One region of the Halomonas sp. V046 genome, then DNA from elsewhere that is predicted to be linked to it. Evidence: predicted binding sites of a transcription regulator. Region 1 holds the regulator's gene; each other region holds the start of a gene.
What was found. Region 1 encodes FNR, which switches genes on or off when oxygen is low (the NO sensors DNR and NnrR bind a similar motif). Its sites were predicted from a motif close to TTGATNTANATCAA; they were not measured.

Region 1 (3,815 bases):
GCTTGCCGAACGTCTCGGCGTGCCGGTAATAGGACGGCATAGCGCACTCGGCGACGCGGTGACCACGGCCCTGATGCATCTGCGCCTGGCCAGTGGCGCGCTGGTGGCCAAGAACGCTTGAGGGCAAGGGCGCAAGCCGAGGTGATGGGCGAGCGGCTCGCACGGCGCCCCGAGCGCCGCGTCCTGTGACCGACGAGCCCCAGAGCCCGACTCGGGACCGACGCAGCCGCTGCGGCGATCGATTCATGTCTGACCAGGCACATGCCTGACCCAACAGCCTCGTACCCAGGGAGCGAATTTTCGATGAGCGTGCACGACTTTTTTTCGGTTGTTGAGCCGGTATTGCTGGTAGTGGGCATGGCCATGGTGATGGTGGCCTACCTTGGCTATGTGCGCCGGACCCGCGATCTGGCAGGGATGATAAAGTTCTGGGAGAAGCGATTGACGCTGACCCGCCGCGAGTACGCCTGGCAACGCATTGGCATCGTGACTCTGCTGCTGGGTGTCGTGGTGAGGTACCTGCTGGTGCTGGGCGCGATCTGAGTCGATGGCTCAAGCCTGTTGGCACGGTCCTGTGGGGGGGAGCGGGCGCTGACGCCTTCGCCTCTGACCTTGGCCGATGATAGAATGTTGACCCTTCATTTTCTCAGCCGTGATTCTTGTGCCCATGTCCTCAGCCCTGTCCTCAGCCCTGTCTTCCGCCCCGGCCGCTGCGTCCTCGGTGGCCGAGATGTTCGACCCCATGGCCGCGGACCGGGTAACAACCGGTGAGGCGCCGGCCGCCACAGACAAGCGCGAGCTCGACAAGCTACGCAAGCGCCTTCGGCGCCAGACCGGCAATGCCATTATCGACTACGGCATGATCAAGGAAGGCGACAAGGTCATGGTATGCCTGTCCGGCGGCAAGGACAGCTATACCATGCTTGAGATCCTGCGCAATCTGCAGCGCAATGCACCGGTCAATTTCTCGCTGGTCGCGGTCAATCTGGATCAGAAGCAGCCGGGCTTTCCCGAGCATGTGTTACCCGAGTATCTGGATCGCCTCGGCGTGGACTACCACATCCTCGAGAAGGACACCTATTCGGTGGTGAAGGAGAAGACCCCGGAGGGGAAGACCACCTGTGCGCTGTGCTCACGCCTGCGTCGCGGTTCGCTCTACGGCTTCGCCGAGGAGATCGGCGCCACCAAGATCGCTCTGGGCCACCATCGCGAGGACATCCTCGAGACGCTGTTTCTCAACATGTTCTTCGGCGGCACGCTCAAGTCCATGCCACCGAAGCTATTGTCCGACGATGGCAAGAACATGGTCATCCGGCCGTTGGCCTACTGCCGCGAGGCAGATATCGAGGAATTTTCTCGTCGCATGGCGTTTCCGATCATTCCCTGCAATCTGTGCGGCTCCCAGCCCAACCTGCAGCGCCAGGTGGTCAAGGAAATGCTGGCGGAGTGGGAGGTCAAGCATCCCGGTCGCTTGGAGAGCATGTTCAAGGCGGTAACTAACGTCGCCCCGTCTCAGTTGGCCGATCGTGAGTTGTTCGACTTCGAAGGCCTCGAGCGGGTCCAGGCCGAGCGCACAGCCAATCGCATCGACGTGGTGGACGCTGGCTGACAGCGACCGCTTGTGGCTCGGGCGGTGTGGCGCTTGTGGCTCGGGCGGTGTGGCTCGGCCCGCGACGGGCCGGCTCGGCGAGGCCCTGGGACAATCGTCCTCGAGTCTGGGCGGCATCAGGCCTGGCTCGCCCCTACGGCACACTGTCAGCCCAGCCCAGCCCAGCCCAGCCCACGATGCGCACGAGACCGCGGCATCGCCCGAACGCTGGCGTCAGCTGGCCTCGGTATCGGCGAGTCGGGACAGCGCGGTGATGTCGAGGATATTGACTTCGCGTCCCGAGACCTCGACCAGGTCCTGCTGCTGGAAACGCCCGAGGATGCGGCTGACCGTCTCCACCGCCAGCCCCAGGTGGTTGCCGATATCGGCGCGGGACATCGACAGGCGGAAGCTGAACGGCGAATAGCCACGGCGGCGGAAGCGGTCCGAGAGGCCGAGAAAGAAACAGGCCAGACGTTGATCGGCGGTCTTGCGGGATAGCAGCTGCATCATGCGGCGGTCGTGGCGCAGCTCCTTGCTGAGGGTGCGGAACAGCTGTGCACGAAGCTCTGGCAGCGTCTGGGTTAGCGCATCGAGGCGGTCGAAGGGGATCTCGCACACGGTGGTGGTCTCGAGCGCGACCACGCTGCCGGGATAACGGTCGTCATCGATACCGTCGAGCCCCACCAGTTCACTGGGCAGGAAGAAGTTGGTCAACTGAGCCTCACCGCTGCCCTCGGTGGTGATCTGCTTGAGGCTGCCCGAGCGCACCGCATAGACACTGGTGAACCGGTCGCCCTGTTCGATCAGCCGGGTGCCCTTCTTGACCGGTGGGTGACGGCGGATGATGGAGTCGAAGCGCTCCATCTCGGCGGACTCGAGAGACAGGGGCAGGCAGAGAGAGCTGAGACTGCACGACTCGCAGCGGGTTTCATGCATCAAGGTCGCCTTCGATCTTGGGCCGATAGACAGATTCGCCACTCCTGTGAGTCAGCGATCGATGAGGATCGCGCGCCGTCGGGGCCTAGGTGGCCGAGGCCAGCACGAGAAAGACAGTATTCTACACCGAGAAGTCATGCAAAAGTGCTGAATACCTCTTTTGCCATAGGAGTTTACGTAATCTACATGAATTAAAATCCTAGTGCACCGGCCGCCTGCCACGTGGCGAAGCTCAGGATCATCGCCGCCGCCATCAGGCGCGTTGCGCGATGCCGAACCAGGCCTTGCAGCTGCCGTGCGGCAAGCCCGGTGGCCACCAACGCGGGCAGGGTGCCGAGGCCGAAGGCCGCCATCAGGGCCGCCCCTCGACCCGGGTCGGCACTCGCCATGCTCCAGGCCAGCATGGAGTAGACCAGGCCACAGGGTAGCCAACCCCAGACGGCGCCGAGCGCCACGGCCTGGGGCACTCGTACCACCGGCAACAGTCCTCGCCCCACCGGCTCCAGGTACCTCCATAGAGCGCGGCCCAGTCCCTCGACGCGGCGCAGCCCCTTCCACAGATCGGCAATGTACAGTGCCATCAGGGCCAGCATGACCGCGGCGATCAGTTGCAGTGCCGTACGCATGCCTGGTGCCAGGGTGACCAGCGAGCCGAGGCTGGCGGCGAGGCTGCCAGCCAGTGTGTAGCTGAGTATTCGACCCGCATTATAGCCCATTACCAGCGCTCCGAGTCTCGCAGGATGGCGCAGACTCGGCGGTACGGCGAAGGTCAGGGCGCTCATGATGCCGCCGCACATGCCGATGCAGTGGGCGCCGCCAAGCAGGCCGAAGACGAAGGCCGCGGTTAGCGGTGGCAGCGCGAGGCCGGTGGGGTCCATCAGATGATCACCGTTGTGTGCCGTTGCGGTTGCCGTCGGCTTCCTTTACGGGGCCGTCGCGGCATCCCTCGACGCTCGCCGGGGGCGCCTCGCCAGCACCGTCGCCAGCACTGTCGCGGTGAGCGGTGTCGCTGCCTGGCGGGTTGCCGCCTCGTTCCCCGGCCGCCGCCTTCTCGGGGGGCTTGTTCGCCGGCCGATCCGTTTCGTCATCATCGAACAGGATACGATAGGCCGGCCCCTCGAGGTCCTCGAACTGGTCGTGCCTGACGGCCCAGAAGAAAGCCCAGACGGCCAGGCCCAGCAGCATCAGCGATAACGGGATCAACAGGTAGAGGATGCTCATGGCGACGTCGATATGGGTGAAGTGAGAGGCGCTTGCGCCGCTGCTGAGGCCCGCCAACGCGTCAGGC
Region 2 (3,815 bases), on a different contig from region 1:
GCATGGGTGCGGGCGATGGTATCCCGGGCCAAGGTCATGTTCAGGGGCGGCAGCGTCACCTGCCGGTCGGCGAGGATATTGACCTTGTAACCGCCGATGCCGAACACGATCAGCGGTCCGAAGACCGGGTCCCGGGTAATGCCGGCACACAGTTGCATGGAGTGCTTGCCGCGCTGCATGGGCTGCAGGCAGTACTCGAGAATACGCAGGCCCGGAAACTTCTCGGCCACGCGACGGCCGAGACGCTCGAGCCCGTCGACGACCTGATCGGTGCCTTCCAGATCCTGCAATAGCCCCGCCGACAGCTTGTGCGGATGCTGACGATAGCGGAACGGACGGCAGTTGCCGTCGTGGACAACCTTCAGGGCGAAGGGACCACGCAGCGCCTGGGTTGCCTCTCTGGCACTCTCGGCGTCGGTCACGTAGCGACTGCTGGCGGCCGGGATGCCATAGGCCGACAGGACCCGCGCCGTTTCCGAATGGGTGAGCCCTTCGCGGCCTTGTTCAAGCGTTTCTTCGATCAGCCGGTGGCACTCGCTGCGGATAGCCGCCGTGGTGGCAAAGGGCAGGCTCGGTGGCGTCTCCTGGAGTAGCCGTTGAACACGCTGATAATCGACCATATGCATGAAGGCCTTGACCGCCTTCTCCGGCGACAGGTAGGTCGGAATTCCCGCCTGATGACAGGCATGACGTGCCGCCAGCGCCTGGTCGAGCCCCATCCAACTGGTCAATAGATTGCGTCGAAAGCGCTTGCGGTTGTCCACCAGAGCGGCGGCGGTCGCCGCCGAGGGAGCCAGCCGCGTCGGGGCGTGCACCACCAGAACCGCGTCGACATCCGGGTCACTGGCGACGACCTCGAGGGCGGCAACGAAACGCTCCGGCGTCGCATTGCCGCCCAGGTCGACCGGGTTCTCTCCGGGCTTGCTGATATCCAGGTCGTTGTCGCGCAGTGCACGCTGGGTCGCCTTCTCGAACTGCGCCAGGCGCCCGCCTGCGTTGATCAACTTGTCGATGGCCAACATCGCCGGCCCAAGTCCGTTGCTGACGATGGCCAACCGGTCGCCCTTGAGCGGCTTCACCCGCGACAGCGTTTCGAGGGCATCGAACAGCTCATCGGAGTCGTTGACACGCACCACCCCTGCCCTGGCGAAGGCGGCATCGAAGACCTGGTCACGGTTGGGAATACCCGGGGTCGGTGGCAGGCCGGACATGTCGGAGGCCTCGGTGCGACCGCTCTTGATGGCCAGGACCAGACGGTTGCGAGAGGCATCCCGCACCGCCGTCATGAAGTGCTGGGCATCCTGAACCCGCTCCAGGTGCAGCAGGATGGCTTGGGTCGGCGAGCTCTGGTTGATGTAATCGATAAGGTCGGGAAGCATCACGTCGACGCTGTCGCCCACTGTCAGCAGATGCGAAAAGCCGATGCCGCGTCCCGCGGCCCAATCGATCATGGCATTGGCCAGCATGCCCGACTGCCCCAGGTAAGCCACTCGTCCTGGCGGCACCGTATGACTGGCGTAGGAGGCGTTGAGTCGGCTACCGGGAACGATCAGCCCCATGCATTCCGGCCCCAACACCCGCACATCGGAGGCTCTGGCGGCCTTGAGCATGCGTGAGCGAATCGATTCCTTGCCCTCTTTCTCGTCATCCAGGTGGCCGCCACCGGAGAGCACCAGCGCCGCACGCACGCCCTGGTTGCCCAGGGTGCCGATCAGCTTCGGAACGGTCTCGGCCGGCGAGCAGATGACCGCCAGGTCCACCACCTCATCGAGCTGGCTGGGCCTTGCCACGCAAGGCACGCCGTAGACCTCGGCGTAGCCTTTCGGGTTAACCGCCGACAGGCGCCCGCGGTAACCGCCGTCGAGCAAGTTGCGGATGACCTGTCCACCGACGGAATGAGGCTTCTCCGAGGCGCCGATGACGGCGATGGAGGCAGGATGGAAGAAGCGACGTAGAAATTGCGTGCTCACTCGTTGGTCTCCCTAGGCCCAGGCGTTGTGCTGCATCATACTCTTGTACCGTCGCAAGCGCCTGCCACGCGGGTCATGGTTTCGACTGCGGCACTAGGTCACGGCCATCTCCAGGCCGCGCCGGAGGCACTCAAGCGCTCGTGTAAGACCATTGGTTAGTGTCCCGGGCGACGCCCTCGCCGATATGGTGACGCGAAAGCTCCGGAGCCCACGATGATTACCTCCTATCTGACCCATCCCGACTGCCACCATCACGACATGGGCCCCGAGCATCCCGAAAGCCCGCTGCGCCTGGATGCCATACGGGCGCAGCTGATGCGCTCCGGCGTACTCCAGCACACCATGCAATCCGATGCCAAGGAAGCCAGCGCCGAACAACTGCTACGCGTTCACCCCCAGGCCCATCTGACCCGGCTCGATGCCACCGCGCCAGACACCGGCCACGCTGCGATCGATGCAGACACCCTGATGAATCCGCATAGCCTCACGGCGGCACGCCTGGCCGCGGGAGCCGCGGTCAAGGCGGTCGACCAGGTCTTTCGGGGCCAGGCCGACAACGTCTTTTGTGCGGTTCGTCCCCCCGGCCACCACGCCGAGGCAGACGATGCCATGGGCTTTTGCTTCTACAACAATGTCGCCGTCGCCGCCGCCCATGCACGGGCGAGCTACGCAGCCCGACGCATCGCCATCCTCGATTTCGATGTCCACCAGTGCAACGGCACCATCGACATCTTCAAGGACGACCCCGACATCCTGATTTGCACCAGTTTCCAGTACCCGTTCTACCCGTGGCGCTACCTGGATGCTCGCCATGACAACGTGATCAACACGCCACTGGCGGCAGGAACCGCAAGCGCGGCATTTCGCCAAGCCATCGAACGGGACTGGCTGCCGGCGCTGCATGAATTTCGCCCGGATCTCGTACTGGTCTCGGCGGGCTTCGACGCCCACCGAGAGGACCCGATGGCCGAGCTGTGCCTCGAGGATGACGACTACTACTGGATCACCCAGCTGGCAGTGGATATCGCCGCTCGCTACGCCGACGGCAAGCTGGTCTCGGTACTCGAAGGCGGCTACGACCTGAAGGCCCTGGGACGCTCCGTCGAGGCCCACCTGCGCGCCCTGCTGGGGCTGGCCGATACCGCCTGAAGCCATGACCTGAGCCCGACAACATGAAACGGGCAACCTGAGCCAGCTACCAAGAGCCACCGGGGGCGTCTGCAGCAATCATCGACTCGGCAACGGCGGGCGGGCGGGCGGGCGGGCAAGGCGAGTCGACCGCGAGTTTCCAGCCACCGAGAAACTTCCCTGCGCAGGCACGGGCTAAGCAAGGCGCTGAGGCACCAGAACATGTCGTTCAGGACCACGTAGGGAGGCTTGGCTGTGATAGCCTAGAGGAAACTTGGTTTCCTATTGTGAATTGCCCCATGTCTCAGCAAACCGACCAGCAGGCCGCCCTGCGTATCGCCTCGGGCCGTAAGGCCTTCGTGGAGCCTCTGCGTCTAGGCGAGCGCGTCAAGGAGATTCGACTGGCCAACCAATGGACGCTAGAAGACGTGAGCCAGCGTACCGGTCTTGCCCGCTCGACCCTGTCGAAGATCGAGAACGATCAGATATCGCCGACCTTCAGCGCCGTACAGAAGCTGATTTCCGGGCTTAACATCGACCTCCCGCAGCTCCTATCGCCGCCCAAGCAACAGACCCGCACCATGGGCCGGCGCGACATGACGCGCCGCGGCGAGGGGCAGCGCCATCCGACACCGACCTACGAGCACGAGTTACTTAGCTGCGAACTGGCGCAAAAACGCATGATCCCGTTCAAGACCATTGTACGGGCACGAAGCT
Region 3 (3,815 bases), on a different contig from region 1:
CACCTCGCAGTGACGCGCCCTGGCATGACGCGCCACGTTGGAAAGCGCCTCGCGCACGATCTGCAACACGTGGATCTCTTCATTGGGCGTCAACTGCAGGCCGCTCCACTGGCCGCGAATCCGCAGCGCGAAGTCACCGCGCTTGGAATACTCGAGCACCGTTTCGTCCAGTGCGGCTTCCAGTCCCGCCTCATGGACGCGCAGGCGAAAGGTGTTGAGCAACTCTCGCAGCTGACGGTAGGAGGAATTGAGGCCATGGCGCAGCTCCGCGACGACCTTGGCCACCTCGTCCGGGCGATTGTTGTCGATCTGCATCTGCAAGCGGGTGACCTGGATCTTCAAGTAGGACAACGACTGAGCCAGGGAATCGTGAAGCTCACGGGCGATCACGGCGCGCTCGTCCATCAGGGACAGGCGTCGCTGTTCGTCGGACTTCTCGGCGAGTGACATGGCCGCGGCGATCAGGCCCGCGACGGTTTCGATCAGCTCCACCTTCCACTGGGCCAGCATGTGCCCGGGTGGCTGATACACCCGCAGCTCGCCGAAGTCGCGTCCGGCTTCTCGCACCCGTACCGCGTACTCATTGCCCCTTTCCACGCCTTCCTGGCTCCCCATGGCGGTAGCCGCACGGTCGATGCCACCCCGCTGAAGGCCGGTGTCGACGTTACCATTGCCCGGTTCCACCTGGTTGCCCTGCGCCGCAGTCGGGGGGGCAATAACGGTAAGGCGTCGTGAGTTGAGGCTGGTAATAGGCCCCTGGTCGGCATCTTTACTCAACCGAAGCTCGAAGGGGCCTTCATCGGTCACGGATTCGAGCTGGCGTAGAACATCGATCAACTCATCGTGGGTCAACGGCGTTACGCCATTCAACCGGCGAGCGGTGAGATAGAGCATCCGCAATGCATCATTGCTGCGCTTTAGCTCGTGGGTCTTGGCCGCCACCCGTTTCTCCAACTGGCCGTACATCTCCGACAGGCTCGCATTCATCTTATTGATTGTACGGGATAACAGTCCCAGCTCGTCGCTACCGCGGTAGGTTGTCCGGCCGGAAAAATCGCCGACCATCACACCGTTGACGACACGAATAAGGCTTCGAAAAGGCGGCATAACGCCACATACGATTCGATAGACAATCATCACCATGATGATCATCAACACCGTCAGTGCGGCGCCCTGAAACACCTCGAGAAATATCACCTTTGATTCCGCGTATCGTTGCAGCCTACCCACCAGAACTTCGACCCTATCCACGAAATCTACGACCCGATCTTCGAGTTGGTAGATGTCCCTTTTCTCGAAGTCCTGCAGCGAGGGATCGAGGTCATCATTCCAGGACTGAACGACGTTTTTATAGGCTTGGCGAAGCGGATCATCCTCGCTCCGTGGAATCAAGGCGACGATGGAATTTGCCGTCAACGTTGCCTCCAGCCGATCGCGTTGCCAGCGCCGCCGAGGATGATCAACCGGTAACAGCTCCACCGTGGAAAGCAAGCGGTACGCCTGCATACGTAGCGACCCTGCCTGATTGATGGCGTCGGCATAGCCGCTGGCGCTCTTGGCGATCACGATCGAGCCCAGCAGACTGATCAGCGCCAACAGCGAGATCGCCGCCATGGCGATCAGCATTCGCAACATTAGAGAACGACGGATAGAAAACGCGGGTGTCACCTTCAAATCCACCGGTAATTGACCCAGATCATGTTCGCCTCAACCTTCGGTTATCAAGCATTACAGGCTCATCTGCACTGTTTGATAATACGCGACGACACGCACAGAAACACCTGGGTACCCCCTAGGAGGTAAGACGGAAAGGGCGCTGGATATAAGCGGCAATTCCTTTGACCGCAATCAGGCGTCTACCAGATACATTGTAGCAAGGTTCGGGAGCGTTACCCGGTTCCCTAACGAGGACAGCTCATGGTCAATCAAGACGCGATTCCCAGACAACAGCAGAACAGAGCGCTGGGGTTATCCACCCTGGCGTTCACGCTCTGCTTCGCGGTCTGGACTCTCTTTTCCATCCTTGGCATCCAGATCAAGGAAGACTTCGGTCTTTCCGACACCCAACTCGGCCTGCTGATGGCCACCCCGGTGTTGACCGGCTCGATCAGCCGCCTCTTCCTCGGTGTGCTCACCGACCGTTTCGGCGGGCGCTGGGTCTTCGGCCTGCTGATGCTGGCCACCGCCGCCTGTGTCTATCTGCTGACCTTCGCCACGAGCTACACCATGCTGCTGATCGGCGCGCTCGGCGTCGGTCTGGCCGGTGGCTCCTTCATCGTCGGTGTCGCCTACACCTCGGCCTGGTACGGCAAGGAACGCCAGGGTACGGCGCTGGGCATCTTCGGTGCCGGTAACGTCGGCGCCGCGGTGACCAACTTCGGCGCGCCCTTCCTGCTCATGGCGATGGGCTGGCAGGGCACGGCGTTGGTCTACGCCAGCGTCATCGCGGTCATGGGGGTCGTCTTCATCCTGCTGGCCAAGCCCGACCCCTTGAGCAAGAGCCGCAACGCCAAGCATCAGCCGTTGTCGGAGCAGTTCGCGCCCCTGGCCGATGTTCGCGTATGGCGCTTCTCGCTGTACTACTTCTTCGTCTTCGGCGGTTTCGTGGCGCTGGCCCTGTGGCTGCCCCACTACCTGATCGAGGTCTACGGCCTGAGCCTGGCCGGCGCCGGCATCGTTGCCGCGCTCTACACCATTCCGGCCTCACTGTTCCGGGTCCTCGGTGGCTGGCTGTCTGACCGCTACGGCGCGCGTCGGGTCATGTACTGGACCCTGATCGCCTGCGTCGCCTGCACCTTCCTGCTCAGCTACCCGCCCACCGATTACACCGTCGATGGCGTACATGGCCCGGTGTCCTTCTCGTTTGCCATGCCACTGATCGGCTTTATCGGCCTGACCATGGTGCTCGGCTTCTTCATGTCGCTGGGCAAGGCGGCGGTATTCAAGCACATTCCGGTCTACTACCCGAAGAGCGTTGGCCTGGTCGGCGGTGCCGTGGGCATGGTCGGGGGCCTCGGCGGCTTCTTCCTGCCGCTGACCTTCGGCATGCTCAACGACGTCATCGGCATCTGGCAGAGCTGCTTCATGCTGATGTTTGCCGTCGCCGCGGCTGCCCTTTTGTGGATGCACTACGCGATCGTGAAGGCCATTCGTATCGAGGCACGCGACCGCTGCGAGTCCACCGACCTGCCGGAGCTGTCCACTCCGAGCCGCTTCGTGCTCAACGAGTGGCACCCCGAGGACGAAGGCTTCTGGAAAGCCACCGGACGCAAGATCGCTACGCGTAACCTGTGGATCTCGATTCCCTGCCTGCTGCTGGCCTTCAGCATCTGGATGGTGTGGTCGGTAGTGGTCGCCAAGCTCCCCCAGGTCGGCTTCAACTACAGCTCCAACCAGCTGTTTTGGCTTGCCGCCCTGCCGGGTCTCTCCGGTGCCACCCTGCGCATCTTCTACAGCTTCATGGTGCCGATCGTCGGCGGCCGCCGCTTTACCGCGCTGTCCACGGCGTCCCTGCTGCTGCCGGCGATCTGGATCGGCTTCGCGGTGCAGAATCCCGAGACCCCGTATCTGGTGATGGTGATCCTGGCGCTGCTGTGCGGCTTCGGTGGCGGCAACTTCGCCTCCAGCATGGCCAACATCTCGTTCTTCTACCCCAAGCGCGAAAAAGGCACAGCACTGGCGCAGAACGCCGGGCTTGGCAATCTCGGCGTCTCGGTGATGCAGTTCCTGGTGCCGCTGGTCATCACCACCGGGGTCTTCAGCCTGCTGGTCGGCGAGGCTCAGCCGATGCAGCAAGGCGGTGAACTGTGGCTGCA
Region 4 (3,815 bases), on a different contig from region 1:
CCTCCTTGTCTGTGCCATCGCTGCCGTCGGCCGGCGCGGCCTCGCTGATCCGCCTGCCCCACCGCCTGCACCTGTCGTTGATGCGACGCCTCGGCCCGCTGCCCTTGCCGCTGCTGCGGGCGAGCCTCGAGCCGTGGCTGAATCGCACCCTGGCCGAGCCCTTGGCCGAGGGCGAGTTCGATGTGTTGGAGGGGCGCCGGGTGTGCCTGGAGATCGATGATCTGGCCCTCGCCGTCACGCTGACGCTGGACGCCGGGCGCCTGCACGCCACTCACTTGCCGTGGGAGGCCAAGGTGAAGGGCGGCTGGCGGGAATTCGTCTGCCTGGCCAATCGCGAAGAAGATCCCGACAGCCTGTTCTTCCAGCGTCGCCTGTGTCTGGAGGGCGACACGGAGCTTGGGTTGACGCTGAAGAACCTGCTCGATGGGCAGGAGATGGCGTTGCTGCACCCCCGGCTGGCCGAGGCCCTGACCGGCCTCCAGCGCTGGACCTCTGGCTCGCGCTGAGCCGATCGACGGGAGAAGGAGGCAGGCCACGGTGCCGGAGCGGCTGGCAGCGAGTTAGATACCGGCCGCCGGCGCCAGGTCCATGCCGGCTTGGCCGTGCCAGTAGCCGTTGCACAGCTCGGCGTCGACCAGACTCAGCGGTGACGGCGATGCCAGGTGGCCATGGCGGGCGCGATCGAAGGCGTCGACAATCTCGTCCATGGCCGTCGCACGGGGGCTCAGTCGCGCCGTGGTGACGCCCATCTCTGCCATGGCGCCAAGCTCGTGACGCAGATCCTGACAGGCCCCCGACAGCGTCTGGATGCCGTTCAAGGTAAACAGACGACGGCTGTCGTCCTGAGTGGCGAGCGACAGACCTTCGGGGTAGCGCTGACACACGAACTGACAGCGGTCCTTCGGGTATTGATGATGGCGCGCGGTAAAGCAGCGCGACGACCAGGCCAGCGGCAGGTGGCCGTAGGCCAGCACCTCGCACTCCAGAGCGAGTCCGGCCTGGCGCGCCGCACCGAGCAGCGTCGCTAGATCGGCGCCGGGCAACTCCACCGGTGCCACGAAGCGGGACATGCCCGAGCGCTGGAGTATTGCCAGGGTCGGTACGTTGTAGAGGTTCAGCGCCAGGCCGCCGACGAACGGCAGGCCCGCCGCCGAGAGCCGCTGCACGGCGCTCATGTCGTTGGCTTCGACCATGAAGTCGCCGTTGTCGCATAGCTTGGCAAGATCACGCAGGTCGGCGTTGGACTCGATCAGGGTCTGGGAGCCGAGGGTCACCTGCTTACCGGCGGCGGCCAGGTGGCGGCCGATCGCCAGCCAGTCGGCGAGCTTCATGTCGCGACGCCGGGAGCACACGGTCTCGCCCAGGGTCACGCCGGCCACCGGCCAGGCGGCGACGCGTTCGTAGAAGTCGAAGTACTGCTCCCGGGTCCAGTAGAAGGCTACCGGAGCGAGGCTCAAGGAAAGTGAAGGCGTGGTCATGCCGAGTCCTATTTCCAGTCGCGCTCGTAGGCGCCGAGGGTGTGGGTGGAGCCTTCGGCCAGGGGCGCTAGCGCCCGCGTCCAATCGGCCTGGGGGCGGTAGTCCTGACCGCTGGCGGCAAGGTGATCCAGCGCCTGGCGCCACACCTTGGTGACGCTCGCCACGTAGGCAGGGCTGCGCTGGCGCCCCTCGATCTTGACCGCCTTGATGCCGAGCTCGTCGAGCTCGGCCAGCAGGTCCAGGGTATTGAGGCTGGTCGGCGCCTCGATCGCGTGGCCGACCTTGCCGTCTACCTCGAAGCGGCCCTTGCACAGGGTCGGGTAGCCGGCCTGTTCATCGGGCCGGTAGCGGTCGATCAGCACACCGTTGAGGCGCGATTCGCGGCCCTGATCGGTCTCTTCCCAGCGCACATGGGCGGCGGGTGAGCACACGCCGTGGGTGTTGGGCGACTCGCCGGTGAGATAGGACGATAGATAGCAGCGTCCCTCGGCCATGATGCACAGGCTGCCGAAGGCGAATACCTCGAGCTCCACCGGCGAATGGCGGGCCAGATCGCGCACCTGATGGATCGACAACACGCGAGGCAGCACCGCCCGGCGAATGCCGAACTCGCGGTGATAGAAGCGTAGCGCCTCGTGACTGGTGGCCGAGCCCTGCACGGATAGATGGCGGGCGATATCGGGGTGGCGGTCGGCGGCGTGCGCCAACAGGCCCGGGTCGGCCAGGATCAGGGCGTCGACCTTGAGCGATGCGGCCTGGTCCACCGCGCTTTGCCACTGCACCAGTTGCTGCTGCTGGGGGTAAGTGTTGATGGCGCAAAACACCCGACAACCGCGGGATTGGGCGTACTCGATGCCTTCCCGAGCGCGCTTCTCGGTGAAGTTGAGTCCGGCGAACTGACGCGCATTGGTGGCATTCTGGAAGCCGAAATAGACCGCGTTGGCCCCTTCATCCACGGCCCGTTTCATGGCGGGCAGGCTACCCGCGGGACACACCAGTTCCATGACGAACTCCAACAGAAGGATGGCGTCATGCTAGCGCCGACACGCAGGCGGGGGCTTGATGCGTATCAGGTTCCCCGTATGGGAGCGGTATTGTGAGCCTTGATGCCCCGACTAAGGCGGCGATGCGGTGTGGGCAAGCCTGTGAACAACCTGGTGGCGGCCTGTGACGCGTCGGTGGATAGGGGGTGGATAGGCCGTGAATAGAAGGTGGATAGGAGGTGGATAGGAGGTGGACAGGAGGCTAGCGCAGGGGCGATCCGGTCCTTGGCGGTGAGGCTATTCATGCAACGGGCCCCGTGGGGGCCCGTTGGTGTTTCGGCAAGAATTACCACTGCCGGACGATCAATGCCCGCCGGAGGGGAAGTGGAACTCGGCTTGGGTGGTCTCGAAGGGTGAGGGCCAGCGCTGGGAGATCGCCTTGCGCCGGGTGTAGAAGCGCACCGCGTCGGGGCCGTAGGCGTGCAGGTCGCCGAACAGCGAGCGCTTCCAGCCGCCGAAGCTGTGGCTCGCCACCGGCACCGGCAGGGGCACGTTGATGCCGACCATGCCGACTTCGATGGCATCGGCGAAGCGCCGCGCGGCTTCACCGTCGCGGGTGAACAGGCAAGTGCCGTTGCCGTATTCGTGGGCGTTGGTCAGGGCGATAGCCTCATCGAGGCTCGCAACGCGCACCACGCACAGCACCGGGCCGAAGATCTCCTCGCGGTAGATGGTCATCTCCGGGGTCACCCGGTCGAACAGGCAGCCGCCGACGAAGAAGCCATTTTCATGGCCCGGCACCTTGAGCTCGCGCCCATCGGCGACGAGTTCGGCACCTTCCTGAACGCCCTTCTCGACGTAGCCGAGCACCTTGTCGCGGTGCTCCGCGGTGACCAGTGCGCCCATGTCCAGGCCCTTGTCGGTGCCCGGGCCGATCTTCAGTGCATCGATCTTGGGGCGCATGACCTCGATCAGACGGTCGGCCGTGTCGTCACCGACACAGACCGCCACCGAGATCGCCATGCAGCGCTCGCCGGCGCTGCCGTAGGCGGCGCCCATCAGGGTATTGGCGGCATTCTCGATGTCGGCGTCGGCCAGCACCACGGCGTGGTTCTTGGCCCCACCGAGGGCCTGGACACGCTTGCCGGCGGCGGCGCCGCGGGCATAGAGGCTCTCGGCGATGGGGGTGGAGCCGACGAACGAGATCGCCTTGACCTCGGGCGCATCGAGCAGCGCCTCGACGGTGATGCGTCCGCCCTGGACCACGCTCATGATGCCCTTGGGCAGGCCCGCTTCCTCGAGCAGTTCGGCGACCGCCAAGGCGGCGGTGGGGTCCTTTTCCGACGGCTTGAGA

Region 2: the regulator FNR is predicted to act here: its motif matches at 1,996-2,009, upstream of ACUN9Y_RS13450 (histone deacetylase family protein).
Region 3: the regulator FNR is predicted to act here: its motif matches at 1,687-1,700, upstream of ACUN9Y_RS16270 (nitrate/nitrite transporter).
Region 4: the regulator FNR is predicted to act here: its motif matches at 2,538-2,551, upstream of ubiU (ubiquinone anaerobic biosynthesis protein UbiU).

What each region holds. Positions count from the first base shown of each region.
Region 1 is NZ_JBQXYF010000001.1:354,639-358,453, reverse strand. Features, by position in the region: gene ACUN9Y_RS01590 (3'-5' exonuclease) at 1-121, shown strand, start outside; gene ACUN9Y_RS01585 (hypothetical protein) at 304-543, shown strand; gene ttcA (tRNA 2-thiocytidine(32) synthetase TtcA) at 743-1,609, shown strand; gene fnr (fumarate/nitrate reduction transcriptional regulator Fnr) at 1,823-2,527, opposite strand; gene ACUN9Y_RS01570 (sulfite exporter TauE/SafE family protein) at 2,719-3,405, opposite strand; partial or broken gene ccoS (cbb3-type cytochrome oxidase assembly protein CcoS) at 3,596-3,748, opposite strand; gene ACUN9Y_RS01560 (heavy metal translocating P-type ATPase) at 3,745-3,815, opposite strand, start outside.
Region 2 is NZ_JBQXYF010000009.1:46,047-49,861, reverse strand. Features, by position in the region: gene ACUN9Y_RS13455 (bifunctional acetate--CoA ligase family protein/GNAT family N-acetyltransferase) at 1-1,970, opposite strand, end outside; gene ACUN9Y_RS13450 (histone deacetylase family protein) at 2,184-3,119, shown strand; gene ACUN9Y_RS13445 (helix-turn-helix domain-containing protein) at 3,398-3,815, shown strand, end outside.
Region 3 is NZ_JBQXYF010000012.1:2,297-6,111, reverse strand. Features, by position in the region: gene ACUN9Y_RS16275 (histidine kinase) at 1-1,635, opposite strand, end outside; gene ACUN9Y_RS16270 (nitrate/nitrite transporter) at 1,918-3,815, shown strand, end outside.
Region 4 is NZ_JBQXYF010000010.1:107,575-111,389, reverse strand. Features, by position in the region: gene ubiT (ubiquinone anaerobic biosynthesis accessory factor UbiT) at 1-506, shown strand, start outside; gene ACUN9Y_RS14880 (U32 family peptidase) at 561-1,478, opposite strand; gene ubiU (ubiquinone anaerobic biosynthesis protein UbiU) at 1,487-2,482, opposite strand; gene ACUN9Y_RS14870 (CoA-acylating methylmalonate-semialdehyde dehydrogenase) at 2,825-3,815, opposite strand, start outside.